One region of the Mycobacterium sp. IDUB_5 genome, then DNA from elsewhere that is predicted to be linked to it. Evidence: predicted binding sites of a transcription regulator. Region 1 holds the regulator's gene; the other holds the start of a gene.

Region 1 (15,605 bases):
GGGCGAGAACCGCAAGCGTGATCTGGCGGCTGTGGTTCGTGACGGTGAAGCAGCCCGTCGCCACCTGCTGGAGGCGAATCTGCGTCTCGTGGTGTCGCTGGCCAAGCGCTACACGGGCCGTGGGATGCCGCTGCTGGACCTCATCCAGGAGGGCAACCTCGGTTTGATCCGCGCCATGGAGAAGTTCGACTACAGCAAGGGATTCAAGTTCTCCACCTACGCCACCTGGTGGATTCGGCAGGCGATCACCCGAGGCATGGCCGATCAGAGCCGCACCATCCGCCTGCCCGTGCACCTGGTCGAGCAGGTCAACAAGCTGGCCCGCATCAAGCGCGAGATGCACCAGAACCTCGGCCGCGAGGCAACCGACGAGGAACTGGCCGAAGAATCGGGCATCCCCGTGGAGAAGATCACCGACCTTCTGGAGCACAGCCGGGATCCGGTGAGCCTGGACATGCCAGTCGGCAGCGACGAGGAGGCACCGCTGGGTGACTTCATCGAAGATGCCGAGGCGATGTCTGCCGAGAACGCCGTGATTTCCGAACTGCTGCACACCGACATCCGGTACGTGCTGGCCACTCTCGATGAACGCGAGCAGCAGGTGATTCGTCTGCGCTTCGGACTCGACGACGGCCAGCCGCGCACGCTCGACCAGATCGGCAAGCTGTTCGGGCTCTCCCGGGAGCGGGTCCGTCAGATCGAGCGCGAAGTGATGGCCAAGCTGCGTAACGGCGAACGCGCCGACCGGCTCCGGTCGTACGCCAGCTAGACGTGTCCTGCCAGTAGGCCCGTCGGGAACTCCCCGGCGGGCCTCCTGCTGTGTCGTGCCCGTGTGGCCGGTGTCGCCGCAGGAAGAGCCGCTAACCGATCGGGTGGCCGGTAGACTCGCCCCAGACGGAGGGTGTGCGAATGAATGACCTAGTCGATACCACCGAGATGTATCTGCGAACCATCTACGACCTCGAAGAAGAGGGCGTAGTACCGCTGCGCGCACGTATCGCAGAGCGTCTCGAACAGAGCGGTCCCACCGTCAGCCAGACCGTGTCACGGATGGAGCGCGACGGCCTCCTGCGCGTCGCCGGCGACAGGCACCTCGAACTGACCGACAAGGGCCGGGCGCTGGCCGTGGCGGTGATGCGTAAGCACCGGCTCGCTGAACGTCTGCTGGTCGACGTGATCGGTCTGCCGTGGGAAGAAGTACACGCCGAAGCGTGCCGGTGGGAGCACGTGATGAGCGTGGACGTCGAGCGCCGCTTGGTGCAGGTCCTCGACAACCCCACCACATCACCGTTCGGCAACCCGATTCCCGGGCTTGCCGAGCTCGGCGTGGACAGCCGGCTCGACGAGACCCACAACCTGGCCCGCCTGACTGAACTGCCCGCCGGTATGCCCGTCGCCGTGGTGGTGCGCCAGCTCACCGAACACGTCCAGGGCGACGTCGATTTGATCGCGCGGCTCAAAGACGCGGGCGTGGTACCCAACGCGCGGGTGACCGTCGAGGTCAACGACCACGGCGGCGTGATGATCGTGATTCCCGGACACGAGCAGGTCGAGCTGCCGCACGAGATGGCCCACGCCGTGAAGGTCGAGAAGGTCTGACCGCATCACCCGGCGCGCCTGCCGAACGTCTGGCGCGGCGGTAAACGGACGCCGAGTTGTGCTGCGAGCCGGTACCCGGTGCGCGCGAGCTCCCGGATCTGCTCCGGCCGTAGACCGGACTGCAGTGCCTGATCGAGCATTCCCGCCATCCGGTGCAGCGGCTGACACCGCAGTGCTGCGTCGAGCGAGATCCCGGCCAACGGCCCATCGCCTCGCGCGTACGCCGAGAAGGCCAGTAGCACAAGCGCTTCCACACGCCACGGCGCGGGAAGCCGGCGCGACAGCTCGGCCCACAACGCCTCGGCCATGCCCGCCCGGTCGCCGACGGCGAGCGCATAGAGCGTGTCGCGAACCCGCGGATCGGTCAGCGACAGCGCCAGCCGGCTGGCCTGTTCGTCGCGGACCGGTTCCCCGGCGGCGAGTTGTTCCGCGCACTGCAGGGCATGCTCGATGTCGCTGCGCGCAAAGGCGCCCGAGCGATCACCCTGCAGCGGCCCCGCGGCCCCGATCATTTCAGCCAGCTCGGCGCAGTGCGCGGGATCGCTGACGGCGACGACGTCGAGCAGCTCATCGCGGCGGGCGTAGAGCCGACGGCCGTCGAGCACCGCCGCCGCCGCGACGGGTGATGCGCTCGGATCCTCGACCGCACCGGCGGCGCCGCACCCGTCGGCGCACCTCCACCGCCCACCGGCAGCAACCGCGTCGACGACGTGCGCGGCGAGCAACTCGATCCCCCACCGCCCCAACTCCCCCTCGAGGTCACCCGCCCACTCTCGATACAGGTCCTTGCACATGGGGCAGCTCGCTCCCTCCGCATCGACGATCACCGCGATCACCGCCTCCGCGCCCGACGCCGCCGCCAGCTCGGCCAGATGCGGCACACACGTCTCCCGCGGCTCAGACAGATCGGCGCGCATCACCGCGCCCATCTCGTCGTCGGCGACGGTGACGAGCACGATCGATTTCTCGGGCGCGAAACCCAGCACGGCAGGCAGCGCCGCGATCAGGGCGCCGGGCCGGTCGAGAGGAGCGTCGGGATGTGGTGTTGAGGACATATCGCCAACCTGGCAACCGACACCGACACCGAGGCGCTGTCGCCATCGCAGCCCCGCCGAACTGGGGATCGATTCGGCTTTGGGGATAACAGTGGGCAGTGTTCACGAGAAGTTGACCTCCGCCGGCATGCGTACCGGCGGCAACCGCGCGAGTCTGTCTGCATGGCTTCGATGGTGGAATACGACCTGGTGGTCATCGGCTCGGGTCCGGGAGGGCAGAAAGCCGCGATCGCCGCCGCCAAACTGGGAAAGTCCGTGGCGGTCATCGAACGCGGGCGCATGCTCGGCGGGGTCTGCGTCAACACCGGAACCATCCCGTCCAAGACGCTGCGCGAGGCCGTCGTCTACCTGACCGGCATGAGCCAGCGCGAGCTCTACGGCGCGAGTTACCGGGTCAAGGAGAAGATCACGCCTGCCGATCTGCTTGCCCGGACCACCCACGTCATCGGCAAGGAACAGGATGTCGTGCGCTCCCAGCTGATGCGCAACCGCATCGACCTGATCTCCGGTCACGGCCGGTTCGTCGATGCGCACACCATCGAAGTGGACGATCCCGACCGCCGCGAGCACACCACGGTGAAGGGCCGATACATCGTGCTGGCCACGGGGACCAAACCCGCCCGCCCCGCGGGCGTGGAGTTCGACGACGAGCGGGTGCTCGACTCCGACGGCATCCTCGATCTCAAGACCCTGCCGACGTCCATGGTGGTCGTCGGCGCCGGCGTGATCGGCATCGAGTACGCGTCGATGTTCGCCGCGCTGGGCACAAAGGTGACGGTCATCGAGAAGCGCGACGCCATGCTGGAGTTCTGCGACCCCGAGATCATCGAGTCGCTGAAGTTCCATCTGCGGGATCTGGCTGTCACGTTCCGGTTCGGTGAGGAGGTCACCGCCGTCGACGTCGGCGCCACCGGCACGGTGACCACTCTGGCCAGCGGCAAGAAGATCCCGGCCGAAACGGTGATGTACTCCGCCGGCCGGCAGGGCCAGACCGAACACCTCGATCTCGCCAACGCAGGCCTGGAAGCCGACGCCCGGGGCCGCATCTTCGTCGACGACAACTTCTGCACCAAGGTCGATCACATCTACGCCGTCGGCGACGTCATCGGGTTCCCCGCACTGGCAGCCACCTCGATGGATCAGGGCCGGCTGGCGGCCTACCACGCCTTCGACGAACCGTGCCGCGGGATGACCGAGCTGCAGCCGATCGGGATCTACTCGATCCCCGAGGTGTCCTACGTCGGAGCGACGGAAGTGCAGCTGACCAAGGACTCCGTGCCCTACGAGGTGGGGATATCGCGATACCGGGAGCTCGCGCGGGGCCAGATCGCCGGCGATTCCTACGGCATGCTCAAGCTGCTGGTTTCGACAGAAGACCTGACCGTGCTCGGGGTGCACATCTTCGGTACCAGCGCAACGGAATTGGTGCACATCGGGCAGGCGGTGATGGGCTGCGGTGGAACCATCGAGTACCTGGTCGACGCGGTGTTCAACTATCCGACGTTCTCCGAGGCCTACAAGGTCGCCGCGCTGGACGTGATGAACAAGTTGCGCGCCCTCAAGCAGTTCCGCGCCTAGGTCTAGGTGCAACCGTCGTCGAAACTCGCCGGCGGATCGTCGGACGGCCCTCCTGATTCCGCACGGGCCACGAGCGTGCGCACGGCGTCTCCGAAGGCCGGCGTGTAGGACACCTCGTCGCGGCATCCCCCGCCGTCGAGTCCACCGATGACCCCCACCACCGTCGACCCCACCATCCACGGTGCGCCGGAGAAGCCGGCAACGATGCCGTCGCAGCGCACCACCGGGAACCCGTCCCGTGGCGGTGCGGTCGCCGCAGAGCACGCAGTCGGCCCTCCGCCGACGCCGGCGCCGTAGCCGACGACCGTGACCGGCGTCCCGGGGGCGGGCGCGACACCCAGGTGCAGACCACCGTCTGCCAGCGACCGCAGGGAATCACCGTCGTTGCGGCTCACCCGCGCGACGGCGACGTCAGCTGCGGGATCCTGGTCGGCTATCCAGCGCGGGTCGAGGTAGATGGCGTCGAGGCGCCACCTGTCATCCGGTGACGCCTCATCGGAGAACCCGGGCACGAACGTGGTGTCCGCTCCGTCGGTGACGCAGTGCGCGGCGGTCAGGATCAGATCGGCGACCGCGGACTCGACGACCGAGGCTGTGCAGAAGTGCAGGTCGTCGCTGGCGTAGAACAGCGCCCCCATTCGGGTATCCGGCGATACCGGGTGGGCGGCGGCAAGCGTCTGCTCGGCGTTCGTCGTCACCGGGGCCTTCGCCGGCGGCGGCTCCGAGTAGGCGGCCCCGCACGAGGTCAGCGAGGCCGTGGTGAGCACGGCCAGCACGGGCCGAGCGCAGGCGAACAGGCGCATACCCTCCGATGATCCTCCATGTGGCGTTTCCATGACGGCCGACGAGGGTAGAACCGGCCCGACGCCGCGGAATGCCACATCGGTCGACCAGTGTTCGAACTCACGGGTGGTGTTGCCGCACACGGATGACTCCGGTGGGGCGCACGATCGCCGGTGAGGGACACTGGTGGAACACCCGACATCGAGAGGAGGCGAGGGCCATGGCTGACGAAACAGAGTCCGGTCAGCACTACCAACCCGAGCAGACAGGCATGTACGAGCTCGAGTTCCCCGCGCCCTCGCTCTCTTCCCCCGACGGTCGCGGACCGGTGTTGATCCACGCACTGGAGGGCTTCTCGGACGCGGGCCGGGCCATCAAGCTGGCCGCCGAGCACCTGAAAAACACCCTCGACACCGAACTGGTGGCCTCCTTCGCGATCGACGAACTGCTCGACTACCGATCACGACGCCCGCTGATGACGTTCAAGACCGACCACTTCACCAGCTACGAGGAGCCCGAACTCAACCTGTACGCGGTGCGCGACAGCGTCGGTACGCCGTTCTTGCTGCTCGCCGGCCTCGAACCGGATCTGCGCTGGGAGCGCTTCATCACCGCGGTCCGGCTGCTGTCGGAGCGACTGGCGGTGCGGCGTGTGATCGGCCTGGGCGCGATCCCCATGGCCGTGCCGCACACCCGTCCGATCACCCTGACCGCCCATGCCAACGACAAGGAGCTGATCACCGAACACCAGCCCTGGGTCGGCGAGGTCGTGGTGCCGGGCAGCGTGTCGAATCTGCTGGAGTTCCGGATGGCCCAGCACGGGCACGAAGTGGTCGGCTTCAGCGTGCACGTGCCGCACTATCTGGCGCAGACCGACTACCCGGCGGCCGCGGAAATACTGCTCGCGGAGGTGGCACGCACCGCATCACTGCAGATCCCGACCGCCGAACTGAGCCGGGCTGCAGCCGAGGTCGCCGAGAAGGTGAACGAGCAGGTGGCCGCGAGCGCGGAGGTCGCTCAGGTGGTGGACGCCCTGGAGAGGCAATACGATGCGTTCGTCGCCGCACAAGAGAACCGGTCTCTTCTCGCGCGCGATGAGGACCTGCCCAGCGGCGACGAACTCGGTGCCGAATTCGAGCGGTTCCTCGCTCAGCAGGCCGGCGAGTACCAGAAGGACAAAGACAAGGACGACCCCCGGGACAGCTCGTAGTCGTACCGGGTCCAGCGGGCCCGCCGGGGTCCGTGCGTAGCTGTCCCGACGACGGAGTGGGCGACATGACATGTGACTTGGGGCGATGACCGAACGCAAGCCGAACCTGCGCACGGTGCGCGAACTGACGCCGACGCTGCAGTTCCGCACGATCCACGGATATCGGCGCGCTTATCGCATCGCCGGCTCCGGGCCCGCGATCCTGCTGATCCACGGAATCGGTGACAACTCCACCACCTGGAGCACGGTGCAGACCGCGCTTGCGCAGCGGTTCACGGTGATCGCCCCCGATCTCCTCGGCCACGGGAAGTCCGACAAACCGCGCGCCGACTATTCGGTGGCCGCCTACGCCAACGGCATGCGGGACCTTCTCAGCGTGCTCGGCATCGACAGTGTCACCGTGGTCGGGCACTCGCTCGGCGGCGGCGTGGCCATGCAGTTCGCCTACCAGTTCCCCCAGCTGGTCGAGAGGCTCATCCTCGTCGGTGCAGGCGGAGTGACCAAAGACGTCAACATCGCGCTGCGGGTGGCGTCGCTTCCGATGGGCACCGAAGCCCTTGCGCTGCTGCGACTGCCGTTGGTGCTCCCGGCCCTGCAGCTCGTGGGCCGCCTCGGAGGTGCGATGTTCGGGTCGACCGGCGTGGGCCGCGACATCCCGGACATGCTGCGAATCCTCGCCGATCTGCCGGAGCCGACGGCCTCGTCGGCATTCGCACGCACGTTGCGGGCCGTCGTGGATTGGCGAGGCCAGGTCGTCACGATGCTCGATCGCTGCTATCTGACGCAGTCCGTACCGGTGCAACTGATCTGGGGCAGCTGCGATTCGGTGATTCCGGTCGACCATGCCGAGATGGCCCATACCGCGATGCCAGGCTCGCGGCTCGAGATCTTCCCGGGCTCCGGGCATTTCCCTTTCCACGACGATCCGGACCGCTTCGTGGAGGTGGTCGAGAAGTTCATCGACGGAACCCAACCTGCGGTGTACGACCAGGAGTATCTGCGCACGCTGTTGCGCACCGGGATCGAAGAGAGCGCGCTGTCGGGTTCGGTGGACACTCGCGTCGCTGTTCTCGATGCGATGGGCGCAGACGAGCGCAGCGCCACCTGAGCGCGCCGACGACGTAGCATCGGCTCATGGCGATCCACGTGACCGTTCTGCGTGTCTTCACCGACGAGAACGGCGACTTCGGTAACCCTCTCGGCGTCATCGACTCCGCTACCGTATCCCCCGCGGATCGGCAGGGCATTGCAGCCGAATTGGGTTACAGCGAAACGATTTTCGTCACCACACCCGAGCTCGGCACGCACACGGCGCATGCTCACATCCACACCCCGACAACCGAGTTGCCCTTCGCCGGGCATCCGACCGTCGGCGCGGCATGGTGGCTCAAACATCAGGGCACGCCGATCCGGACGCTGCAGGTGCCTGCCGGCATCGTCCAGGTCGACTACGCCGATGACCTGACCATGGTGAGCGCGCGTGCCGAATGGGCGCCCGAATTCGCGATCTACGACATCGACAGCGTCGATTCTCTGGCGGCTGCCGACCCCGAGGACTTCGGCGACGGCGACGTCGACGAGCACTATCTGTGGACCTGGCGCGACCGAGAGGCGGGAGCCATTCAGTCACGGATGTTCGCCCCAGGGCTCGGTATTCGCGAGGACGAAGCGACCGGTGCTGCGGCCGTGCGCATCACCGAGTATCTGAGTCGCGACCTCACCATCGTTCAGGGCCGCGGCTCGGTCATTCAGACGGTGTGGAGCCCACAAGGGTGGGTTCAGGTGGCCGGGCGCGTGGTCGAGGACGGACACCGCGAGATAGACTGAGCGATCTCAGCTGCCCGCGGACACCTCGCGGTGCGCGCGTAGCGCCTCGATCTCACGCTCGAAGTCCTCGGCCGACGAGAAGGACCGGTACACCGAGGCGAATCGCAGATAGGCCACTTCGTCGAGATCGCGTAAGGGGCCCAGGATCGCAAGACCGACTTCGTGACTGGGTACCTCAGGAGATCCGGTCGCACGCACGGCATCTTCCACCGTCTGAGCGAGCAGATTGAGCGCGTCGTCGTCGACCTGCCGCCCCTGGCACGCTCGCCGCACGCCCTTGATCACCTTCTCGCGACTGAACGGCTCGGTGACACCGCTGCGCTTCACCACGGCCAGCACCGCGGTTTCCACGGTGGTGAACCGGCGCCCACATTCGGGGCAGGATCGGCGGCGACGAATGGCCTGGCCCTCGTCGGTCTCTCGAGAATCGACAACCCGTGAGTCGGGATGGCGGCAGAACGGACAGTGCACCACTGCTCCTTCACCGCACCGACGGAACACTTCGAACGTCTTCGAGCGTACCTGCGGCAGCAGGGCGGAGCTCAGCACCAGACCCATCGGCGCGTTCCAAGGCGAGATGTCCACGATCGCCACCATGCTGCCTGCCCGCTGGACTACCTGTGTGCGGTCAGGCGACCGGGGCGATCAACGTCTGTCCGGCGGTCAGCGCGACCGTCTCGAGCTGGTTGAGTTCGCGAATCCTGGCGACCACATCAGACACCGGCGCGTGCGGCGCCACGCGTTCGGCGACGTGCTGCAACGACTCCCCCGTGTGCACCTGGACGACGGCCAACCGACCCGGCACCTCGACCTGCGGTCCCACCACACCGCCCGCCTGGGCCACAAGACCCAGCCACAACGTGATGGCGCCGGCGACGAGCGCGAGAACGACCGTCGCGGCGGGAGTGATGGGACGGCGCCGGTGCGACGCACGAGACACCAGCACGCCGCTCCCGCGATAGCTCAGGCGTGCGCCGCCGGGACGCTGGTGATGCCGCTGCCGAGCCGTCCTGGTAGCGCGCCCGCTGGGCGCGACCGCGCTGGCCGGCCCGATCCGCACGGGACGTGCGACGCGGCCTGCGGGCTGACGAACATCGGGGGTGTGGAGAACGGTCATCTGAGTGCCTTTCGCTCCGTGGATTCGCTCTTGTGTTCGAACATTACTCGATCAAGTGTTCGATCGATAGAACATGTGATCGAACTGTTGCGAACGCTAACGGAGGGCACCGACAAGTCGCCGCGGGCGAACTTTCGGCGCCGGTTGCTCGCGACACGCCTCGAACACATGTTTGATTCCGCGTGCGCTGCGCGTTACATTCGTGGTCATGAGCGACGACAGCAGCGACACCTCGGCCGGTACGGACTCCGCCAACCGACGTGAGCGCGGGGCAGGTCTGACCGACCGTCAACGCACCATCCTCGACGTCATCCGCTCGTCGGTGACCACCCGGGGCTACCCACCGAGCATCCGCGAGATCGGCGACGCCGTCGGTCTGACGTCCACCTCGTCGGTGGCGCACCAACTGCGCACACTCGAACGCAAGGGCTACCTGCGCCGTGACCCGAACCGGCCGAGGGCCGTCGACGTGCGCGGCATCGATGACGCACCCGCCACTCCGGTCGTCGCGACCGAGGTCGCCGGTTCCGACGCCCTACCGGAGCCCACATTCGTGCCGGTCCTCGGGCGGATCGCAGCCGGAGGACCGATCCTCGCCGAGGAGGCCGTCGAGGATGTGTTCCCGCTACCCCGTGAGCTCGTCGGGGAGGGCTCCCTGTTCCTGTTGAAGGTCGTGGGTGAGTCGATGATCGACGCGGCGATCTGTGACGGCGACTGGGTCGTGGTGCGCCAGCAGAACGTCGCCGACAACGGCGACATCGTCGCCGCCATGATCGACGGGGAAGCTACGGTCAAGACGTTCAAACGGACCAAGGGTCAGGTCTGGCTCATGCCGCACAACCCGGCCTTCGACCCCATCCCCGGCAATGACGCTGCCGTGCTCGGCAAGGTCGTGACGGTCATCCGCAAGATCTGACGGGGCACCGACGCGGTTCGTCAGCTTCCGCGGACGAACCCGTTGGTGCGGGCGATCTCCTCAGTGGCGAACCAGATTTCGGCCCGCGCCTCGTCGTACTCGGCGCTGTCGGGACTCCAGTACAGACCTGATCGGGTGTCGGCCTTGATCGGATACCCGTCGGGAATGGTGTCTGGGTCGTCAAGGGGCAGGTGCAACGCGGTGCCCATCGGCGCGATGTCATCGTCATCGATCCGCGCGTGCCTACCGGTGTCGTTGAGGGCGTCCCGCTCGAGAGCGGGCGCTGCCGCAAACGCCGAGGTGACGGCCACGTGGTCCGAATCGGCGTCCTTCTCGTCAGCCTCGTCCTCGTACGACGACTCTTCGTACACCGGTTCTTCGTCGACCGGTTCCTCGTCGACCGGTTCCTCGTAGACCGGTTCCTCGTCGACCGGTTCCTCGTCGACAGCGTTGTCGGAACCCGAAGCCACGGCGTAGTCGTGCTGCTCGACGGGGACGTCGGTCGCGGACTGAATCCGGGTCGGTGCGGTGTCGACCGAATCGGGGTCGTCCTGCTCGACGAAAGGATCGGCATCGCGATCGACCGTGGCGGGACGGTCCGTGTCTGCGGACTCGCTGAGCCCCCACAGGTGCAACCCGCTCGGTTCGTGACCTTCGGCGGGCGTACCGGGCCGCGCGGCGGGAGCCACCGACCCGAGACCCTCACGCGCGTAGCGATCGGCGAACAGCGCGTCCTCCCCCACATCCGACGACTCCCGGTCGTAGCCACCGGCGTCGTGATCATCGGCGTCATAGGGAGGCAGCGCGAACGAGTCACCGTCGCGATCGCGACCTCGACGCCGAACAACCGCCAGCCCGACCACCGCGAGGACGAGAAGTACCGGGATGACCGCCAGCAGCCACCACCACGTCCAGCGGACCCCGTCACCCGACCCGGTGTCACCACCCTGCGCCGACGGAATGGGCTGTGTCGCCTCCTGCCCCGGAACGTCCAGGCCGACGAGCTGCGAAGCGAGATTCGCCGGCTCGGTGCTGAATCGCTTGGTGCCGGTGTCATAGGTGATGGCGCCGCCGCTGAACTTCTGGGTGATCGCGTCGCCGCTCTGGGTCTGATCGGACACCGGTGCACCGAGCGTGCCGGTGGCGCCGCCCAGCTTCTCCCACGCCGCGTTCATGGCACCGCGCACGATCACCGCGCCGTAGTCGGGCGTCCAGAAGATCACCGGCTTGTCCGCCGCGGCGAAGCTGCTCATTCTGCTGGCCGGGGCGACGCCGCCGTCCACCTCGCCGGTCACCGGGAATCCGAGGTCTCCCTCGGGGCCGCCCACGCTCTCGTACTTGGCCAGCACCTGGCCGGTCACGACGTTCGCGCCGGTCGCGGGGCTGTAGAAGATCTTCCCGTTGACGAAGTCCTGACCCAGACCGTCGGAGCCGATCTTGTAGGGCTCACCCTCGCTGGCACCCAACGGTCCGAGCGGGCCCCCCGCCGCCCGGCGGGCTGCGTTGATCGCAGCCACCGGGTCGTCCGGCACGGAGACATCGGTGAGCTGCCCGGCCAGATCTGCCGGGTCGGTGGTGAATTTCTTGGTGCGCCCGTCGTAGGAGACTTGGCCGCCGGTGAACTTCTGCGTCACCGCCGCGCCGTCGTAGGTCTCGTCCTCCGCGGGGACACCCAGGACACCCGACGAGCCGCCGAGTTTGTCCCAGGCTGCGTTGATCGGACCGCGGACCACGTGTGCGCCGGTGTTCGGAGTCCAGAAGATCACCGGGTTGTCCGACGCGCTGAATGTGCTGTTTCGGCTGTCGGGTGCGCGCCCGGGCCCCTCGTCGATGGTCGGGAACCCGAGATCGCTGTCGGCGGGACCGCCGAGCGACTCGTACTTCTCGAGAATCGCGCCCTGCATGGCGTGCGCGCCGGTCGCGGGCGTGAAAAAGACCTTGCCGGACGCGAAGTTCTGCGCGAATCCCGTTCCGACGGGGTAGACGTCGCCGGAGGGAGGCCCCAGCGGACCGGTGTCACCGCCGGTGGCCTGCCACGTGGCGGTGATCGCGTTGCCGGCGTCGACGTCGGGTTGCGCGGTGGCGACCGGGGAGAGCAGGAGCGCTGCGGCGACCCCCAGCAATCCGACGGCCCAACGACTGGACCCACGTCGACGCGGCATCGGCTGCCGGGTCATTCATCCTCCCCGTGGTCGGCGACTGAGGTAACTCCATCACGGTTCAGCGAAAATTACCGCGTGCGTTCACTCTGCGTCAGTGGACCCTGTTTACCAAGCCACCTCGCCGCACAGTGCCGGAAAATGCCACCGCCCGGCTAGACGCCGAGGCTGCGGCCGATGATCTCCTTCATGATCTCGGTGGTCCCGCCGTAGATGGTCTGTACCCGGGCGTCGAGGTAGGCGCGCGCGACGTCGTACTCGCGCATGTAGCCGTATCCGCCGTGCAGCTGCAGGCAGCGGTCGATGAGGTGGACCTGCTTCTCGGTGGAGTACCACTTGGCCATCGCGGCCTGCTCGACGGTCAGCTTGTCCTCGAGGTGCAGCCCGATGAACTCGTCGACCATCATGCGCACCACGGTGGCTTCGGTGGACAGCTCCGCCAACAGGAATCGGCTGTTCTGCTGGCTGCCGATCGGCCTGCCGAACGCCTTGCGCTCCTTGGCGTACTGCAGCGTGCCTGCCAGTACGGCCTCCATGGCCGCGGCGGCCATGATCGCGATGCTGATGCGCTCCTGCGGCAAGTTCTGCATCAGGTAGATGAAACCCTGCCCCTCCTCGCCGAGCAGGTTCTCGACCGGAACCTTCACGTCGGTGAATGACAGCTCTGCGGTGTCCTGGGCGTCCAGACCCACCTTGTCGAGCTTGCGGCCCCGCTCGAAGCCCTCCATGCCGCGCTCGACGACCAACAGCGAGAAGCCCAGCGCACCCTTGTCGGGGTCCGTCTGCGCCACCACGATCACCAGGTCGGACAGGATTCCGTTGGTGATGAAGGTCTTGGAGCCGTTGAGTACGTAGTGGTCCCCGTCGCGTACCGCCCGGGTCTTGATGCCCTGCAGGTCACTGCCGGTGCCCGGTTCGGTCATCGCGATCGCGCTGATGTATTCACCGCTGCAGAATTTCGGCAGCCAGCGCTGCTTCTGCTCCTCGGTGCCCAGCCGGATGAAGTACGGCGCGGTGACGTCGTTGTGCAGGCTGAAGCCCAGGCCGCTGTACCGGCCCGCGGTGACCTCTTCGGTGATGACGGTGTTGTAGCGGAAGTCGGTCACCCCGCCGCCGCCGTACTCCTCGGGCACCGCCATACCGAGAAAGCCCTGCTTGCCGGCTTCGACCCAGACGCTGCGGTCAACCAGCTTGGCGGCCTCCCACTGATCGTGGAACGGCGCGACGTGGCGCTCGAGGAAGGTGCGGAAGGAGTCGCGGAACATCTCGTGCTCCGGCTCGAACAGCGTGCGCTCGTAGGCGATGACGGATTTTTCGGCTGCAGAGCCCATGGAGGTTCCTCGCGTCGGTGATCGGATTGCCGCCACGGTACCCCACCCAACCGGATGGTTGGTCGTTCGGCGGCGCACGGCGGCGCGTGAGATCCGCGCGGCCGCCCTACACTCGGGCCCCATGGGCACCAGCCTCACGCACTGGGGCGCCTTCAGCGCCACCGTCGAGGCCGGCGACGTCGCGTCCGTCGCCCCGATCGCCGGCGACACCGACCCGTCTCCCGCACTGGGCAATCTGCCCGGTTCGGTGCGCCACTCCTCGCGCATCACCGGCCCTGCGGTGCGGCGCGGCTGGCTCGAGGACGGGCCGGGGCCGAGCACCCGCCGCGGCGCCGACGACTTCGTCGCCGTCAGCTGGGACGAACTCACCGAACTCCTCGCCGCCGAACTGCGCCGCGTCATCGACCGCCACGGCAACGCCGCCGTCTACGGCGGCTCCTATGGCTGGGCGAGCGCCGGCCGATTCCATCACGCGCAGAGCCAGGTTCACCGCTTCCTCAACTGCCTCGGCGGTTACACGTTTTCCCGGCACTCCTACAGCCTGGGCGCCACCGGGGTGATCATGCCGCGGGTGGTGGGCACGCACGACGACCTGTTCAAGCGGTCCACCTCCTGGGACGTCATCGTCGAGAACACCGAGTTGCTGGTGTGCTTCGGCGGGCTGGCGCTGAAGAACACCGGAGTCAACCACGGTGGTACGACGGCACATCCGGCCCGGGACGCGCTGCACCGCTTCCGCGAACGCGGCGGCCGGATCGTGTCGTTCTCCCCGTTGCGCGACGACGTCGACGGACCGTGCGACTGGTTCGCACCCGTGCCCGGCACCGACGTGGCGATCATGCTGGCTCTGGCGCACGTGCTGGCCACCGAGTCGCTGGCCGACCACGAGTTCCTGGCCACCTACTGCACCGGGTACGAGCGGTTCGAGCGCTACCTGCTCGGCACCGACGACGGCGTGCCCAAGTCGCCGCAGTGGGCGGCTGCGCTCTGCGGGCTGGACGCCGAGGACCTGACCACGCTGGCTCGTCAGATGGCCGCACATCGCACGATCGTCACGGTCAGCTGGTCGTTGCAGCGCACCAGGTTCGGCGAGCAGGCGCCGTGGATGGGGGTGACGCTGGCCGCGATGCTGGGCCAGATCGGCCTGCCCGGCGGAGGATTCGGCCACGGCTACGGGTCGATGAACGAGCCGGGGCTGCCGCCACTGCGCTGTGCGCTGCCCCGCCTGCCGCAGGGACTCAACCCCGTCACCTCGTTCATCCCCGTTGCCGCGATCAGCGATATGCTGCTCCACCCCGGAGAACCGTTCGATTACAACGGGTTACGGCTCACTTATCCCGACATCCGGCTGGTGTACTGGGCCGGCGGCAACCCGTTCCACCATCATCAGAACATTCCGCGGTTGCGGCGCGCGCTGAGCCGTGTCGACACCGTGGTGGTGCACGACCCGTACTGGACGGCGATGGCCAGGCATGCCGACATCGTCGTGCCGTCGACGACGTTCGCCGAGCGCGACGACTTCTCGGGGTCCCGCAACGATCCGGTGCTGATGGCGATGCCCCGTCTGACCGAGCCCTACGCCGATGCCCGCGACGACTACGACACCTTCGCCGCACTCGCGCACACCCTCGGCGTCGGAGCCGAGTTCACCGAGGGGCGGACTTCTGCGCAGTGGCTGCGCCACCTCTACGAAACATGGTCACAGACACTCGATTTCGAGGTGCCCACGTTCGACGAGTTCTGGTCTGCGGGGCAGGTGAGACTCCCGGTCGAGGACGGCTTGACCCTCCTGGCCGACTTCCGCGCCGACCCGGTCGCGCACCGGCTCGGCACGCGCAGCGGGTTGATCGAGATCTTCTCCGAAGACATCGACGGTTTCGGGTATCCGGACTGCGCGGGGCATCCGGCGTGGTTCGAACCCTCCGAATGGCTCGGCGGCTCGCGCGCCCGGCGCTATCCGCTGCACCTGGTCGCCAACCAGCCTGCGGCCCGGCTGCACAGCCAGCTCGACGGAGGAAAGACCAGTCAGG
Region 2 (15,605 bases), on a different contig from region 1:
CGAGACCATCGGCGCGATGCTGTTCCTCCATGGTGGTCCCGAGGGGCAGGGGAGGCCGGGCTACAACGAGTTCTTCCCCGGGCTGCTCGACGCGGGTATCTGCGTGTTCCTGCCCAACGTGCGCGGATCCGGCGGGTTCGGCCGGTCGTTCATGCACGCCGACGACCGGGAACGGCGTTTCGCCGCGATCGACGACGTCGCCGACGCGGTGCGCTTCCTGGTCGACGGCGGGTACGCACCCGAGGGATGCGTCGCGTGCTGCGGTTGGTCCTACGGCGGGTACCTCACGCAGGCCGCGCTGGCGTTCCACCCTGAGGAGTTCGCTGCCGGCATCAGCATCTGCGGGATGAGCGACTTGAACAACTGGTACCGCACCACCGAGCAGTGGATTGCCGCGGCCGCCTACCCGAAGTACGGGCATCCCGTCAGCGATCAGGCCCTGCTCGAGCAGCTCTCGCCGCTGCCCCGGGCAGACGCGATCACCGCGCCGCTTCTACTGGTGCACGGCCTCAACGACACCAACGTGCCGCCCAGCGAGTCGCAACAGATGTACGAGGCCCTGGTCGCGCAGGGCACGCATGCCGAGCTGCTGCTGTTCGACGACGACGGCCACGAGATCGACAAGCGCGAAAACCGCGCAGTACTCCTGAAAGCCATGACGAGCTGGTTGACTGCGGCCTTCACGGGCTGAGGTGCGGGCACGTTTACCGAAATTGTCCGCCGGGTAAACCCGACTGCGCGCCACAGTGGGCGCGATGACGGAGGAGGCAGGACATGCGAGGAATTCTCGGCGTCATTGTGCTCGTCTGGTTGTTGATCGGGGTGTTCGCCGCCTACCAACGCGACTATTTCACCGGCGGTGAGGCCAACTGCGCCACCGCCGGCAGCATCGCGCTGACGGTCGTCGCCGGACCGCTCAACTACGCGGGTGTCAATCCGAAAGTCACGGATTGCAATGTGCCCGAACCGAGTCAGTAATCCCTGACAGTCCATCGCGGAATGGAGGAGCCATGATCGTTCTCGGCGCGATCCTGCTGATCCTGGGCTGGGTCTTCAACATCGCCACAGTGCTGTACATAGGTGTGGTCCTGCTGGTGATCGGCGCGGTGTTCTGGGTGCTCGGCTCTGTCGGCCGTCCGGTCGGCGGCCGCCGAGCGTGGTATTGACGCTCAATCGATTTCGCATTCGGCCGAGGTCAACGCAGCGACCGTCATTGCCCGCAAGACGGTTCGCGACGTGGCCTCGGCCGTTTTCGTGCTCCCGGGCTTGATGCTGTGGGCCGTCGAGTTCAGTAGGCCGAACGTCGCGTGCGCCATCACCCGGGCTGACGCCTCGGACAGCTCGGGCCGTCGGCGTCGCAGCACCCCGACCCAGGTCTCGACGTACTGGCGTTGCGCCCGGCGCACCTGACGTTTCGCCGGCGCGGGCAGGTTGTTCAGATCGCGATCCTGTATGCGGATGAGGTCGGCCTCGCCGATGGCGAAGTCGAGGTGGAAGTCGATCAGGGCCGCCAATGCCGCCTCAGGATCCGGCGTCGCGTCCACCACCGCCGACGCGCCGGTCAGCAGCCGGGTGCTGATCCCGACCAGCAGCTCGGCCAACAGAGCTTCCTTGTTGGGGAAGTGTCGGTAGATGGCCGGCCCGCTGACACCCACGGCGGCACCGATGTCTTCCAATCTGACTGCCAAATAGCCGTGTTCGGCGATCAGGTGCTCGGCCGCCGCGATCAGTTGGCCGCGTCGGTCCGACTTGGCCCGGCTACGTCGGGACGCGGAGTCGGCGGCGGTCATGGCGCATCCTCTCCGAGCCGATGGACATCATGAGTTAATTGTGATTAACATACCACCAGTTAGTCATCATTAACTCGACTCGAGGCGGACTGCGACGATGCCGACGCGGACATCACATCGTGACGACCATGTCGAACTGGTCGAGCAACTGCGCGCCAAGCTGGCCACCGCGGCGCTCGGCGGTCCGCAGCGGGCCCGCGAACGTCATGTGGACCGCGGGAAACTGCTGCCCCGCGACCGCGTGAACGGATTGCTCGACCCCGGCAGCCCCTTCCTCGAGATCGCCGCACTGGCGGCCGACGGGATGTACGACGACGAGTGCCCCGGGGCCGGCCTGATCGCCGGAATCGGCAGGGTGTCGGGCCGCGAATGCATGATCGTCGCCAACGATGCGACGGTCAAAGGTGGCACCTACTATCCGGTGACGGTGAAGAAGCACCTGCGCGCGCAGGAGATCGCGCTGCAGAACCGGCTGCCCTGTCTGTATCTGGTGGACTCCGGCGGTGCGTTCCTGCCGCGTCAGGACGAAGTGTTCCCCGATCGCGAGCACTTCGGGCGCATCTTCTACAACCAGGCGACCATGAGCGCCAACGGAATTGCGCAGATATCGGCCGTCATGGGTTCGTGCACCGCGGGCGGGGCATACGTGCCCGCGATGAGCGACGAGTCCGTCATCGTCCGCAATCAGGGCACCATCTTCCTCGGGGGACCGCCGCTGGTGAAAGCCGCGACCGGCGAAGTGGTCACCGCGGAGGAACTGGGCGGCGGGGACCTGCACGCCAAAGTGTCCGGGGTGGCCGACCATCTGGCCCACGACGACCGCGACGCGCTGCGTATCGTCCGCCGCATCGTCGGCACGCTGGCACCGAAGGCCGACACCCCCTGGGACGTGGCCCCGGTCGTGGACGCGGTGGCCGACCAGACCGAGCTCTACGACGTCGTGCCGGTCGATCCCCGCGTCCCTTACGACGTCGGTGAGGTCATCAGCCGCATCGTCGACGGCGGTGAATTCGCCGAGTTCAAAGCGAACTACGGCACCACCCTGGTCACCGGATTCGCCCGCATCCACGGCCATCCCGTCGGCATCGTCGCCAACAACGGGGTGCTCTTCGGCGAATCCGCAGTCAAGGGAGCGCATTTCATCGAGCTGTGCGACCAGCGCGTCATCCCGTTGTTGTTCCTGCAGAACATCTCCGGTTTCATGGTCGGCCGCGACTACGAGGCAGGCGGTATCGCCAAGCACGGCGCCAAGATGGTCACCGCGGTGGCATGCGCGCGGGTGCCCAAGCTGACGGTGGTGATCGGTGGGTCCTACGGCGCCGGCAACTATTCGATGTGCGGGCGCGCGTATTCGCCTCGCTTCCTGTGGATGTGGCCCAACGCCCGGATCTCGGTGATGGGAGGCGAGCAGGCCGCGGCGGTGCTCGCGACCGTCCGCGGGGACATGACCGCGGACGAGGAAGAGGCGTTCAAGGCGCCGATCCGTGCCCAGTACGAGGCGCAGGGCAATCCCTACTACTCCACCGCACGGTTGTGGGACGACGGTGTCATCGACCCCGCCGACACCAGAACAGTTGTCGGACTGGCGCTCTCGGTCGCCACCCAGGCGCCGCTGAACCCGGTCTCCTACGGCGTCTTCAGGATGTGACGATGTTCGAAACGGTCTTGGTGGCCAACCGCGGCGAGATCGCGGTCCGTGTCATCCGCACATTGCGCGCCATGGGAATCCGATCGATCGCCGTGTTCAGCGACGCCGATGCCGGTGCCCGCCATGTCGCCGAAGCAGACGTCGCCGTACGCCTGGGCCCCGCGCCGGCCCGGCAGAGCTACCTGTCGATCGACGCGCTGCTGTCGGCTGCCCGACGCGCCGGTGCGCAGGCAGTACATCCTGGGTACGGATTCCTCTCGGAGAACGCGGCTTTCGCTCACGCCCTCGACGACGCGGGAGTCACGTTCATCGGACCGCCGACCGCGGCGATCCGCACCATGGGCGACAAGATCTCGGCGAAGGCCACGGTGTCGGCGGCCGGGGTTCCGGTGGTACCGGGCATCTCCCGGCCCGGTTTGACCGACGACGATCTGATCGCGGCCGCCCCGGAGATCGGCTTCCCGGTGCTGGTGAAGCCGTCGGCGGGTGGCGGCGGCAAGGGCATGCGCGTCGTGCACCGGGCCGACGAGCTGCCGGGCGCACTGGCCAGCGCGCGCCGCGAAGCGGCCTCGGCGTTCGGCGACGACACCCTGTTCCTCGAGCGGTTCGTGCTCAACCCGCGCCACATCGAGGTGCAGGTGCTCGCCGACACCCACGGTGCCGTCGTGCATCTCGGTGAACGGGAATGCAGCCTTCAGCGCCGACATCAGAAGGTCATCGAGGAGGCGCCCTCGCCGCTGCTGGACGCGGCGACACGGGCGCGCATCGGCGCCGCGGCATGCGACACGGCCCGCAGCGTCGACTACACCGGTGCCGGCACCGTGGAGTTCATCGTCTCCGCCGACACGCCTGAGGAGTTCTTCTTCATGGAGATGAACACGCGGCTGCAGGTGGAGCATCCGGTGACCGAGATGGTCACTGGTCTGGATCTGGTCGAGCTGCAGGTGCGTATCGCTGCCGGGGAGACGCTGCCCGTCGCTCAGGACGACATCCGGATGCACGGGCACGCCATCGAAGCGCGCGTCTACGCCGAGGATGCGGCTCGCGGCTTCCTGCCGACCGGCGGCACCGTGCTCGCGCTGCGCGAACCCGGGGGCCCGGGTGTCCGGGTGGACTCGGGGCTGGCCCCGGGCACCGTCGTCGGCAGTGACTACGACCCGATGCTCGCCAAGGTCATCGCCCACGCCGACGACCGGGCGAGCGCGCTGCGGACTCTCGACGCTGCGCTCGCCGACACCGTCGTGCTGGGGCTGACCACCAACGTCGACTTCCTGCGGTTCCTCGTGGCCGACCCCGACGTCGCGGCGGGCAGCCTCGACACCGGGTTGCTCGACCGGCGTCTCCCGGACTTCACGCCCGCGCCCGTACGGGACGACGATCTGATCGCCGCCGCGGCGTACCGGTGGCTGACGAGTTGGCCGGCTCAGCCCGCGGACCCCTGGGCGGTTCCGTCGGGGTGGCGCATCGCCGGCCGGGCGTCGATACCGATCCGGCTGCGCGCGGTGGATCGCACCGACCACGTATTCCTGACCGGCACGCCCGGTGCAGCGACCGTGGTCGTCGAAGGCGGTGAAAGCCGTTCGCTCAGTGTCGGTCTCGAAGACGAGCGGCTCACTGTCACGATCGACGGTGTCCGCAGCCAGTACCTGGTCGCCGACGATGACGGCACGATGTGGCTCGCCGCCGGCGGGCGGATGAGCGTGGTCGACGAGGTGCGCGAAGCGCCCGTGCGACCGGACGACGCACACAGCGGGGACGCCGAACTGACCAGCCCGATGCCCGGCACGGTCGTGGCGGTCGGTGTCGACGACGGCGCCACGGTGACCGCGGGCACCGTGGTCGTCACCGTCGAGGCGATGAAGATGGAACACGCACTCACCGCGCCGGTCGACGGAGTGGCCGAACTCCTCGTCGGCGCGGGTGAACAGGTGAAGGTGGGCCAGGTGCTGGCCCGGATCACGGCGACCAAGGAGCAACCGCAATGACCGACTTCCTCTCGACCGGCACGCTGCCCGAGGACTACGCGCAGCTGGCCAAGACGGTCCGCGATTTCGCCCAAAGCGTCGTCGCTCCCGTCGCCGCCAAGCACGACGAGGAGCACTCGTTCCCCTACGAGGTCGTCGCTGGTATGGCCGACATGGGCCTGTTCGGGCTGCCCTTCCCCGAGGAGTACGGAGGCATGGGCGGTGACTACTTCGCGCTGTGCCTCGCCCTGGAGGAACTCGGCAAGGTCGACCAAAGCGTGGCGATCACGCTGGAGGCCGGGGTCTCCCTCGGCGCGATGCCCGTCTACCGGTTCGGCACCGAGGAGCAGAAGCAGGAGTGGCTGCCGCTGCTGGCGTCGGGAAAGGCGTTGGGCGCGTTCGGTTTGACCGAGGCCGGTGGCGGCAGCGACGCAGGCGCGACCAAGACCACCGCGCGCCTCGACGACGGCCACTGGGTGATCAACGGCAGCAAGCAGTTCATCACGAACTCGGGGACCGACATCACGAAGCTGGTCACGGTCACGGCGGTCACGGGTGACATCGAAGGCAAGAAGCAGATCAGCTCGATCCTGGTGCCTGTGCCCACACCCGGATTCACCGCCGAACCCGCCTACAACAAGGTCGGGTGGAACGCCTCGGACACCCACCCCCTCAGCTTCGACGACGTGCGGGTGCCCCAGGAGAATCTGCTGGGCGAGCAGGGCCGCGGCTACGCGAACTTCCTGCGCATCCTCGATGAGGGCCGCATCGCGATCGCCGCGCTGTCGGTCGGTGCCGCGCAGGGCTGCGTCGACGAATGCGTGAAGTACTCCAAGGAACGTCACGCGTTCGGCCGCGCGATCGGAACCAACCAGGCCATCGCGTTCAAGATCGCCCGGATGGAGGCCCGCGCGCACACCGCTCGCGCCGCGTACTACGACGCGGCCGCACTGATGCTGTCGGGCAAGCCGTTCAAGAAGGCCGCCGCGGTCGCGAAGCTGGTGTCCAGTGAAGCCGCGATGGACAACGCCCGCGACGCCACCCAGATCTTCGGCGGCTACGGCTTCATGAACGAGTACCCGGTGGCGCGGCACTACCGGGACAGCAAGATTCTCGAGATCGGCGAGGGGACAACGGAAGTGCAGCTGATGCTGATCGGGCGGGAGCTCGGACTGTGAACCGGGTGGTCGTGCAGCGGGGTCTGTGGTTCGAGGAGTTCGAGACCGGAGTGCTGTATCAGCATCGGCCCGGCCGGACGATCACCGAGGCCGACAACGTCCTGTTCACCACGCTGACGATGAACACCCAGGCGCTGCACTTGGACGCGGCGTTCTCCGATGCGCTGCCGCCGTTCCATCAGCGGCTGGTCAACTCGATGTTCACGCTGTCGACGCTGGTGGGCCTGTCGGTGGCGCAACTGACCCAGGGCACGATCGTCGGGAACCTCGGCTTCGGTGAGGTCGCGTTTCCCAAGCCGCTGTTCCACGGGGACACGCTCTACGCCGAAACCGAGGTCACCGACAAGCGGGAGTCCAAGAGCCGCCCCGGTGAGGGGATCGTGACGTTCGCTCACACCGGCCGCAATCAGCACGGCGACGTCGTCGCCACCGCGTCGCGAAAGACCATGGTGCGCAAGCGTCCTGACGGGGAGGCGTGATGCTCGACTCGCCCGGTCCGGGGTGGCTGTTCTGCCCGGCCGATCGACCCGAACGCTTCGAGAAGGCCGCGGCCGCAGCTGATGTCGTCATCCTCGACCTCGAGGACGGGGTGGCCGCCAAGGACCGGGCGGCGGCGCGCTCCGCGCTGATCGAGACACCGCTGGACCCGGCGCGCACAGTCGTGCGCGTCAACCCGGTCGGTACCGCGGACCACGCACAGGATCTCGAGGCGCTGGCCTCGACCGACTACGGCACCGTGATGCTTGCCAAGACCGAAACCGCCGACCAGGTGGCGTCGTTGGCGCCCCGTGACGTCATCGTGCTCGTCGAGACACCACTGGGCGCGCTGGCCGTGACCGAAACGGCGCGCGTCGACAACGCCTACGCCGTGATGTGGGGTGCCGAGGACCTGTTCGCGGTGACCGGCGGAACCGCCAACCGGTGGCCCGACGGCACCTACCGCGACGTCGCTCGCCACGTCCGCTCGCAGAGTCTCCTCGCTGCCAAGGCCTACGGCCGGCTCGCGCTGGACTCCGTCTACCTCGACATCAGAGATCTCGACGGTCTGCGCGCGGAGAGCGACGATGCGGTCGCGGTCGGGTTCGACGCCAAGGTCGCGATCCACCCGACGCAGGTCGCGGTCATCCGCGCGGCCTACTCGCCGACCGACGAGCAGATCGACTGGGCGCGTCGTGTCCTCGACACGGCCCGCAACGAACGTGGCGTCTTCGCTTTCGGTGGCATCATGGTGGATGCCCCAGTGCTTCGGCGGGCGGAGCGCATCGTCGCGTTGGCGCCCCACCCCGGCAGCTGACGGACAGACCTCCTACCAGAGGTCGGCACCGACCGCCCCTGCGCTGAGCACCTCAGTCGACTGACGGCGCGATCCGCCGCCAGTGACCCTAGGAGGCGGTATGGCCGGTGTCGTCGACCCGATTGCGCTCGTCGCGCCCGACGGCGCTCCGACGGCGGAGACCCGATACCGAAGACAGCTGCCTCCCGAGACCCTGGCCTGGCTCTATGAGTCGATGGTCGTCACCCGCGAACTCGACACCGAGTTCGTCAATCTGCAGCGTCAGGGCGAGTTGGCCCTCTACGCGTCGTGTCGCGGCCAGGAAGCCGCGCAGGTCGGCGCGACCGCGTGCCTGCGCAAGACCGACTGGTTGTTCCCGCAGTACCGGGAGCTCGGAGCGTTCTTGGTGCGGGGGATTTCCGCGCCTCAGTTGGGCGCTCTGTGGCGTGGCCGGTGGCATGGCGGGCTCGGGTTCACCGACAAATGCTGCGCGCCGATCTCGATTCCGATCGGCACCCAGGGCCTGCACGCCGTCGGTGCCGCAATGGCTGCCCAGCGCCTCGGTGAGGACAGTGTGACCGTCGCGTTCTTCGGCGACGGCGCCACGAGCGAAGGTGATGTGCACGAGGCGCTCAACCTCGCGTCGGTCTACCGGGCGCCGTGCGTGTTCTTCGTGCAGAACAACCAGTGGGCGATCTCGGTGCCGATGCACCGCCAGATGGCCGCGCCGTCGATCGCCCAGCGCGCCGACGGCTACGGCATGCCCGGGTTGCGTGTCGACGGCAATGACGTCCTCGCCTGTTTCGCGTTGATGAGTGACGCGGCCGCCCGCGCCCGCGCCGGTGGGGGGCCGACCCTGATCGAGGCGGTGACCTACCGGATGGGGCCGCACACCACCTCCGACGACCCGACCCGCTACCGCGACGACGACGAGGTGGACCGTTGGCGCGCACGGGATCCCATCGCCCGGTACCGCACCTACCTCGAGGGCGAGGGCATGTGGACGCAGCGATTGGACGATCGGGTCACGCACCGGGCACAACGGGTGCGCAGCGAGCTACGGGAGGCCGTGCTCAGTGAGCCCGACGCCGACATCCGAGAGGTGTTCGACACCGTCTACCACCGCATCACGCCCGATCTGGCCCGCCAGCGCGAACAGCTGATGGCCGAACTGGGCGCCGACACACTCGAGGAGGCGTGACATGACACAGCTGATCGAGCGGCCCTTCGGGTTCGATGACGCCGTGCCGGACGTGGAGACACTGTCGATGGCGCAGGCCATCAACAGAGCGCTCTCGGATGCGATGCTCGCCGACGACCGCGTGCTGGTCTTCGGGGAGGACGTCGCCACGCTCGGCGGTGTCTTCCGCGTCACCGACGGACTGGCCCAGAAGTTCGGCGATGGACGGTGTTTCGACACACCGCTCGCAGAGTCCGCGATCATCGGCATCGCGATCGGGATGGCGATCCGCGGTTTCGTCCCGGTGCCGGAGATCCAGTTCGACGGCTTCGCAGCGCCGGCTTTCGACCAGATCGTCAGCCACCTCGCGAAGTACCGCATGCGGACCCACGGCGACATCGACATGCCGGTGACAATCCGCATCCCGTCGTTCGGCGGGATCGGCGCGGTGGAGCATCATTCGGAATCCACCGAGACCTACTGGCTGCACACCGCAGGTCTCAAGGTCGTCGTCCCCTCCACACCGTCGGATGCCTACTGGCTGTTGAGATACGCGATCGCCGAACGCGATCCGGTGATCTTTCTGGAGCCCAAACGCCGCTACTGGGCCAGGGAACCCGTCGACACCCGCAACCCGGCGGAACCGCTGGGGCGCGCAGCGATCCGGCGTCCCGGCGAGGACGTCACCGTGATCACGTACGGCTCCCTGGTCGCCACGGCGCTGACAGCGGCCGAAACATCGACTGCCAGCCTCGAAGTCGTCGACCTTCGCACATTGAACCCGCTGGACATGGCCACGGTGACCTCGTCGGTGCGTAAGACCGGACGGGCCGTGGTGATGCACGAGGGTTCGCGCACACTGGGTTTCGGCGCCGAGCTGGCGGCGCGGATTTCCGAGGAGTGCTTCTACGAGCTGGAAGCGCCGGTACTACGCGCCACCGGATTCGACACGCCGTACCCACCCGCCCGGCTGGAACGATTGTGGCTGCCGGGCGTCGACCGGCTGATGGACTGTGTCGACGACGCGATGAGCCGGCCATGAGTGCGTCACGGGAATTCCTGGTGCCTGACCTCGGCGAAGGGTTGGAGGACGCCACGATCACCAGCTGGGCCGTCGCCGTCGGTGACGAGGTGACGCTGAATCAGACGCTGTGCACGGTCGAGACCAACAAGGCCGAGGTGGAGATCCCCAGTCCGTTCGCCGGGCGGATCGCCGAACTCGGTGGCGCCGAGGGGGAGACGCTACGGGTCGGCTCTCTGCTGGTACGCGTCGAGACAGTGGATGCGCCGCGGCGCACACCGGTACTGGTCGGCTACGGCGCCGACGACGCGCTCGACGGCAGCCGCCGCCGGGCCCGCACCAAGCCGCCGGTGCGCAAGCTGGCCGCCGACCTCGACGTCGACCTGGGTCGCGTCGACGGCTCCGGACCGGAGGGCATCGTCACCCGCGCCGACGTGCTCGCCGCGGCCGGCCCGGGAACCGATACGCCGGTGACGGGTGTGCGGCTGGCGACGGCACGACGAATGGCTCAGTCGCGCAGCGAGATTCCCGACGCGCACGCGTCGGTGGATGTCGACGGGACCGAGCTGCTGCGGCTGCGGGATCACTGCCGGTCTGTCGGCGCGACATCGGTGACCCCGTTCGTGCTGGTGTTGCGGTTGACCGTGGTGGCGCTGAGCAGACATCCCGAGCTCAACGCCACCTGGCTGGACACCGTCGACGGGCCACGCATCCACACCCATTCAGCGGTTCACCTCGGCGTCGGGGTGGCAGCGCCGCGCGGGCTGCTGGTCCCGGTGGTCAAGGACGCCCAGACCCGAACCACCCGCCAGCTGGGCGACGAGATCGCCCAGCTCGTGGCGGCGGCCCGCGAGGGCACGCTCGCGCCGGCGCAGATGCAGGGGTCGACGTTCACCGTGTCGAACTTCGGGGCACTGGGGCTCGACGACGGCGTGCCGGTGATCAACCATCCCGAAGCCGCGATCCTCGGCGTCGGTTCGCTGCGGCCGCGCGCGGTGGTGGTCGACGGCGAGGTGGTGGCGCGGCCGACGATGCGACTCACGTGCGCGTTCGACCATCGCGTTGCGGACGGGGCGCAGGTCGGTGCGTTCCTCGGTGAGCTGCGGGCGGTGATCGAGTCGCCGGCGGCGGCACTCCTCGATCTCTAGCGGTTCACCTGCGCTTCGCGGCGGCCAGACGTTCGGCGAACTCGGGAGACTCGATCGAGCGTGCCTGCGGGCCGATCTCGACGTCGACGGCCATGTGGTGCTGATGCATGTCGGTGATCCCGGGGTTGAACGTCGCCCGCATCGACGCCTTCGTCGCGAGGACGACATCCCGCGGCGCCGACGCGGGGCCGGCAGCAAGGCCGCGTGCGGCGGCGACGGGATCGTCGGCGAGCTCGAGCGCCAGCCCGTGCCGCACCGCTGCCTCGGCGTCGAAACGCATGCCGAACAGCAGCGCGGCCCTGGCGGCCTGGGGCCCGATTGCGCGTTGCAGCATGAACGTCGCTCCGCCACCGGGATGGATGCCCAGCTTCTGGAACCGAGGATCGAACAGCGCCTCCGGTCCGGCGATGCGCACGTCGGCGGCCAGCGCGAGGTTCAAGCCGGCGCCGACGGCTGGCCCGTTGACGGCGGCGATGGTCGGCAGGCTGCATTCCGCGACGGCGAGAAACCCGTCGTAGATGACCCGGAGCCCGTCCTCGGTGGCCTTGCCGAGTGCGGTCAGGTCAGCACCCGCACAGAAGGCTTTCCCCGCACCGGTCACGATCACCGCGTGCACGCCGGGGTCGGCCTCGGCGGCCTCCACAGCGGTGCGCAACGCCGCCGAACTCTCGGCGGTGACCGCGTTGCGGCGGTCGGGATCGTTGACGGTGATGACGGCGACTCGGTCGGTGACCTCGGTCAGTACCAGATCGGACATCGGCTCAGCGTAACTACAGGCTGCGCAGCAGCGCCGCGGCCCTGACGTCGCCGTCGACGGTCAGCGCGATGTGGACGTCGTCGCCGTCGCGAGTCCAGCCGAGGGTGACCTCTTCGCCGTACTTGATCGGTTTCCGGTACTCGACGACCGCCCGGTAGGGCGCTGTACACACCTCGGGTGCCAGGGCCATCACCTCGTGGATCGCGTGCCAGTAGGCGGTGTTGGTGACGTGCTCGAAGAGATCGATATCCGTGCGGCGCAACGCAAATGGCGCGGAGTTCTCGATAGTGTCGGGGTTGGTCAGCCATGGTCGCCACTTGAGGCGATGTTCGGTGGTCGTGGTGCCGAACTTCTCGAGCAGGGTGTCGGTGGCGCGTTGCGGTGTCAGTGTCTTGGCGTTCATCGCGATCCAGAAACCCTCGGTCTCGATGCGGCCGCCGTCGCTACCGACGAGGTCGACCCGCATGGTGCACCAGCGCAGCGACAGCGCCGAACACCATCGACTGAACGTCACCTCGTCGGGAAAGGCGATCGGCTCGATGACATCGATCACGGTGCGCTGGACGAGCCAATGCGGGTGCTCTTCCGCTTCGCCCGCGTCGACGAGGTTCTCGGCGCCCACCTCCTGGATGTAGCGGGCAACCCCGTCGAGGCGCAGGTTGAGGTCGTCACCGACATCGCCCGTCGCGACGCGCCACTCCGTCCGGTAGACGTATCCGGTGTCGGGCTGCGGGCTCAGCCGATGGTCGACGTCTTCAGTGCTCATCGCGAGCCAGCCTACGGTCCGTGGTCGTCTCCGGGCAGGAGGTGGCGTTCGGGGTGGTGGTAGCCATTGGTGCGGCGCCCGCCGGTGTCGAGGTCGGGTGGGGGGAGCCATTCGGCCTGGCCTCGCTGGTTGATGCGGGTGGTCCAGCCGGTCTGCTCGACCATCCGATTGTCGGGCCCGCACGCGAGGGTGAGGTTGGTGATGTCGGTGGGGCCGCCGGTCTTCCAGTCGTCGATGTGGTGGACCTGGGTCCAGTAGCCGGGCACCGAGCATCCAGGTCTCGTGCAGCCGCGCGCCGAGGAGTGCAGCATGATCCGCTGCGCCGGGCTCGCCAATCTCTTGGTACGCCCCAGATACAGCGGTTGATTGGTGTGCTGATCGAACACCGATAGGTAATGGTGCGCGTGGGAGGCCAGGCGGATCAGATCGGCCATCGGCAACAGCGACCCGCCGCCGGTGACCGCCACCCCCGCACCCTTCTCCAGTTCTTGCAGCGTGGTCGAGACGATGACGGTGACCGGTAACCCGTTGTGCGAACCGAGGTCTCCGGAGGACAACGCCATCCGTCCGACCGCGAGCCAGGCATCGTGATTGCGTTGCGCCACACTGCGGGAATCAGATCGCGCCTGCTCTGGTGCGGGTTCGCCCTCGACACAGGGCTTTTCGTCGTCGGGGTTGCACATGCCCGGTGCGGCGAGTTTGGCGTGAATCGCCTCGTAGTGCGCCCGGAACTCCGGGGTGATCCAGCCGGTGAGCCGGCTCATCCCGTCAGGCTGCTGGGCACCCAACTGAATGCCCCGCCGGCGGGCGCGGTCGGCGTCGGTGGGTTCGGGACCGTCGGCGTCGATCATCGCCGCCAACCGATCCGCCGCCTTGCGCAGATCCTCCGGCGTCAACCCTGCGCCGAGCGACGCCAACTGCCGGTCGGCGGCCGTGCGGGTGTCCACATCGACCCACACCGGCAACCCATCATGGAACTTGCTGATGACTGCGACATGATCGGCATCCAGGGCGCCCGCGGCCTGCGCGGCCGCGGTGGCCTCCCACCGAGGCGCCAACGCCTCCCCGGTCAACGCCTGCCGCGGACCCAACGCCGCGGCCTCAGCCAGGCGGCGTTTGGCGTCGCGTTCGGAGACCCGCAGCGCGGTGGTCAGCACCTTCTTCCACGACGCCTCACCCAACCGCCGCGGCTCCGTCTCGGCCACCAACCGAGCCAGGATCTGATGCTCCAACACCGGCACGGTGCGGACCAACGTCGTCACCTCAGCCATCAAGGCCACCAGCTCGCGATGCGACAACGCGTCGCAGGCGTCCTGCAGGATCGCCACCTGGCCCCGCATCACCCCTATCGCGTCCGCAACCACATCCATGACTCGAACACTAGTTCGAACCACCGACAAGAATGGCCCGCGCTGTGACCATACGGACGCACGGTGCGAATGAGGCCAAGATGTTCTCTCCGAGCTGGTCCGGCTCAGCGCGACTGCCACCGACAAGTGAGTCAGTCGCCGCGCGGCTTCTCCCACCGCATCAGGTAGCGGTAGTACAGCGCGCGGCGGATGTGCACACCCGGCAACACCTCGGCGGCGATGCGACGGATCTCGGCCAGGTTCTCGCGGGGACTCGCGACGGCCACCCCGATGTCCCGGGTCTCGTGGTGCCACCGCGACCCCACGCGCACAGCCGGCAGATGCAGCGCCGACCACAGCCAGTCGGTCACGGTGGTGTTCGCGCTCAGTCCGACCACCGCGAGTTCGCCGCCGGGCCGCACCATGTCGCGGGCAGCTTCCAGTGTGGTGCGCAGGTCGAGATGGTGCAGGCTTGCGACGAAGGTGATCAGGTCGAAACGTGCATCCGCTGCGGCATAGTCGGCGAAGGTGCTCTCGATGATCGACACCCCGTCGACGTCTGCCAGCCTGGCGCGTGCCCGTCGAATCGCCCCGGCATCGGGATCGATACCGACAACCGACTGGGCAACGGGCGCCAGGCGCTCGGCGAGCAGACCGTCACCGCACCCCACGTCGAGGACGTCACGGCCGCGGGCGAACGCGAGCACCCACGGGTGGTAGGCGGTGTTGTGATTCCAGTACTCGGTCATCCGCCTCAATCCGCGGTGCCGGTGCCGTCTCCATCTGCGGCGTCCCGCGAGTCGGCCGAGGTCGTCGAGTCCTGTTTGGGTTCAGTGACTTTCGACTGGTCTGCGGCCTCTTCGCGTGCAGCGGCCCGCGCGCGGATCCGCTCCAGCCGCCGCTCACGGCGCGTCTCCGCGGCGGTCGCCTTGTCGGCTTTGTCGGACGTCTCGACGTCGTCCTCGTCGGAGTCCTTGTCCGACAGTGCTTTCAGGCCGTCCCGGATGGCTCCCGGCACCTTGGACACGGTATCGGCCAGCTCGCCGACCGTCGGCATCAGGCGCGCCGGGCGGTAGCGGCTCGGGTCGGACGGGATCGGATTGTTGTCGTAGTACGCCGAATCCACGATGACCTTCAACAACGGCTCGCTGACATCGGCGATCGCGTTCCCGAAGGGCACCACGTCGCGAATCAGGCGCGCCAACGGCAACTCTTCGGTGGTGTAGGTGACGTAGGTCGTGTTCCCGCGCGTCGTCACGTAGGCGACCACACGGTCACCGTCGGGAGCGTCGCATCGCGCGTCGTCGCACGGCATTGCCTCGGCGCCGCTGGCCAGCACCGCGCAGGTGTTCGCGCCGCCGCAGGAGACGGTCGGCCGACCCTCGTTGTCCACCGGCAGGTCGATCTGATCCTGCTCCCGGTAGCCGTACAGGTAGGCGACCAGCGAGTTGACGTGCGCGACGAGGTTGAGCAGATCCGCGGGTGCGTTGGAGTTGTAGTTGTACTGATAGGCGATGTCGATGACGGCCTT

Evidence for each region. The regulator LexA, encoded in region 1, represses DNA repair genes until DNA is damaged. The targets are predictions, from matches to a motif close to CGAACANNTGTTCG.
Region 2: ACZY1G_RS24010 (HNH endonuclease signature motif containing protein) is a predicted target of LexA. The motif match lies at 14,100-14,113, and genes of this name have one in related genera.

Annotation. Positions count from the first base shown of each region.
Region 1 covers NZ_JBVAXX010000006.1:442,001-457,605, reverse strand. The annotation lists gene sigB (sigma-70 family RNA polymerase sigma factor SigB) at 1-769, shown strand, start outside; gene ACZY1G_RS22225 (metal-dependent transcriptional regulator) at 910-1,599, shown strand; gene ACZY1G_RS22220 (DUF4192 domain-containing protein) at 1,605-2,654, opposite strand; gene sthA (Si-specific NAD(P)(+) transhydrogenase) at 2,826-4,232, shown strand; gene ACZY1G_RS22210 (trypsin-like serine peptidase) at 4,235-5,035, opposite strand; gene ACZY1G_RS22205 (proteasome assembly chaperone family protein) at 5,236-6,225, shown strand; gene ACZY1G_RS22200 (alpha/beta fold hydrolase) at 6,311-7,333, shown strand; gene ACZY1G_RS22195 (PhzF family phenazine biosynthesis protein) at 7,360-8,052, shown strand; gene nrdR (transcriptional regulator NrdR) at 8,059-8,523, opposite strand; gene ACZY1G_RS22185 (LysM peptidoglycan-binding domain-containing protein) at 8,681-9,169, opposite strand; gene lexA (transcriptional repressor LexA) at 9,378-10,085, shown strand; gene ACZY1G_RS22175 (sunset domain-containing protein) at 10,106-12,262, opposite strand; gene ACZY1G_RS22170 (acyl-CoA dehydrogenase family protein) at 12,400-13,575, opposite strand; gene ACZY1G_RS22165 (molybdopterin guanine dinucleotide-containing S/N-oxide reductase) at 13,697-15,605, shown strand, end outside.
Region 2 covers NZ_JBVAXX010000007.1:310,571-326,175, reverse strand. The annotation lists gene ACZY1G_RS24080 (alpha/beta hydrolase family protein) at 1-691, shown strand, start outside; gene ACZY1G_RS24075 (hypothetical protein) at 775-978, shown strand; gene ACZY1G_RS24070 (DUF6131 family protein) at 1,011-1,166, shown strand; gene ACZY1G_RS24065 (SACE_7040 family transcriptional regulator) at 1,170-1,790, opposite strand; gene ACZY1G_RS24060 (carboxyl transferase domain-containing protein) at 1,888-3,438, shown strand; gene ACZY1G_RS24055 (acetyl/propionyl/methylcrotonyl-CoA carboxylase subunit alpha) at 3,441-5,423, shown strand; gene ACZY1G_RS24050 (acyl-CoA dehydrogenase family protein) at 5,420-6,580, shown strand; gene ACZY1G_RS24045 (MaoC family dehydratase) at 6,577-7,059, shown strand; gene ACZY1G_RS24040 (HpcH/HpaI aldolase/citrate lyase family protein) at 7,059-7,874, shown strand; gene pdhA (pyruvate dehydrogenase (acetyl-transferring) E1 component subunit alpha) at 7,975-9,054, shown strand; gene ACZY1G_RS24030 (alpha-ketoacid dehydrogenase subunit beta) at 9,056-10,075, shown strand; gene ACZY1G_RS24025 (dihydrolipoamide acetyltransferase family protein) at 10,072-11,202, shown strand; gene ACZY1G_RS24020 (enoyl-CoA hydratase) at 11,207-11,959, opposite strand; gene ACZY1G_RS24015 (acyl-[acyl-carrier-protein] thioesterase) at 11,973-12,725, opposite strand; gene ACZY1G_RS24010 (HNH endonuclease signature motif containing protein) at 12,737-14,095, opposite strand; gene ACZY1G_RS24005 (class I SAM-dependent methyltransferase) at 14,227-14,823, opposite strand; gene ACZY1G_RS24000 (PE-PPE domain-containing protein) at 14,829-15,605, opposite strand, start outside.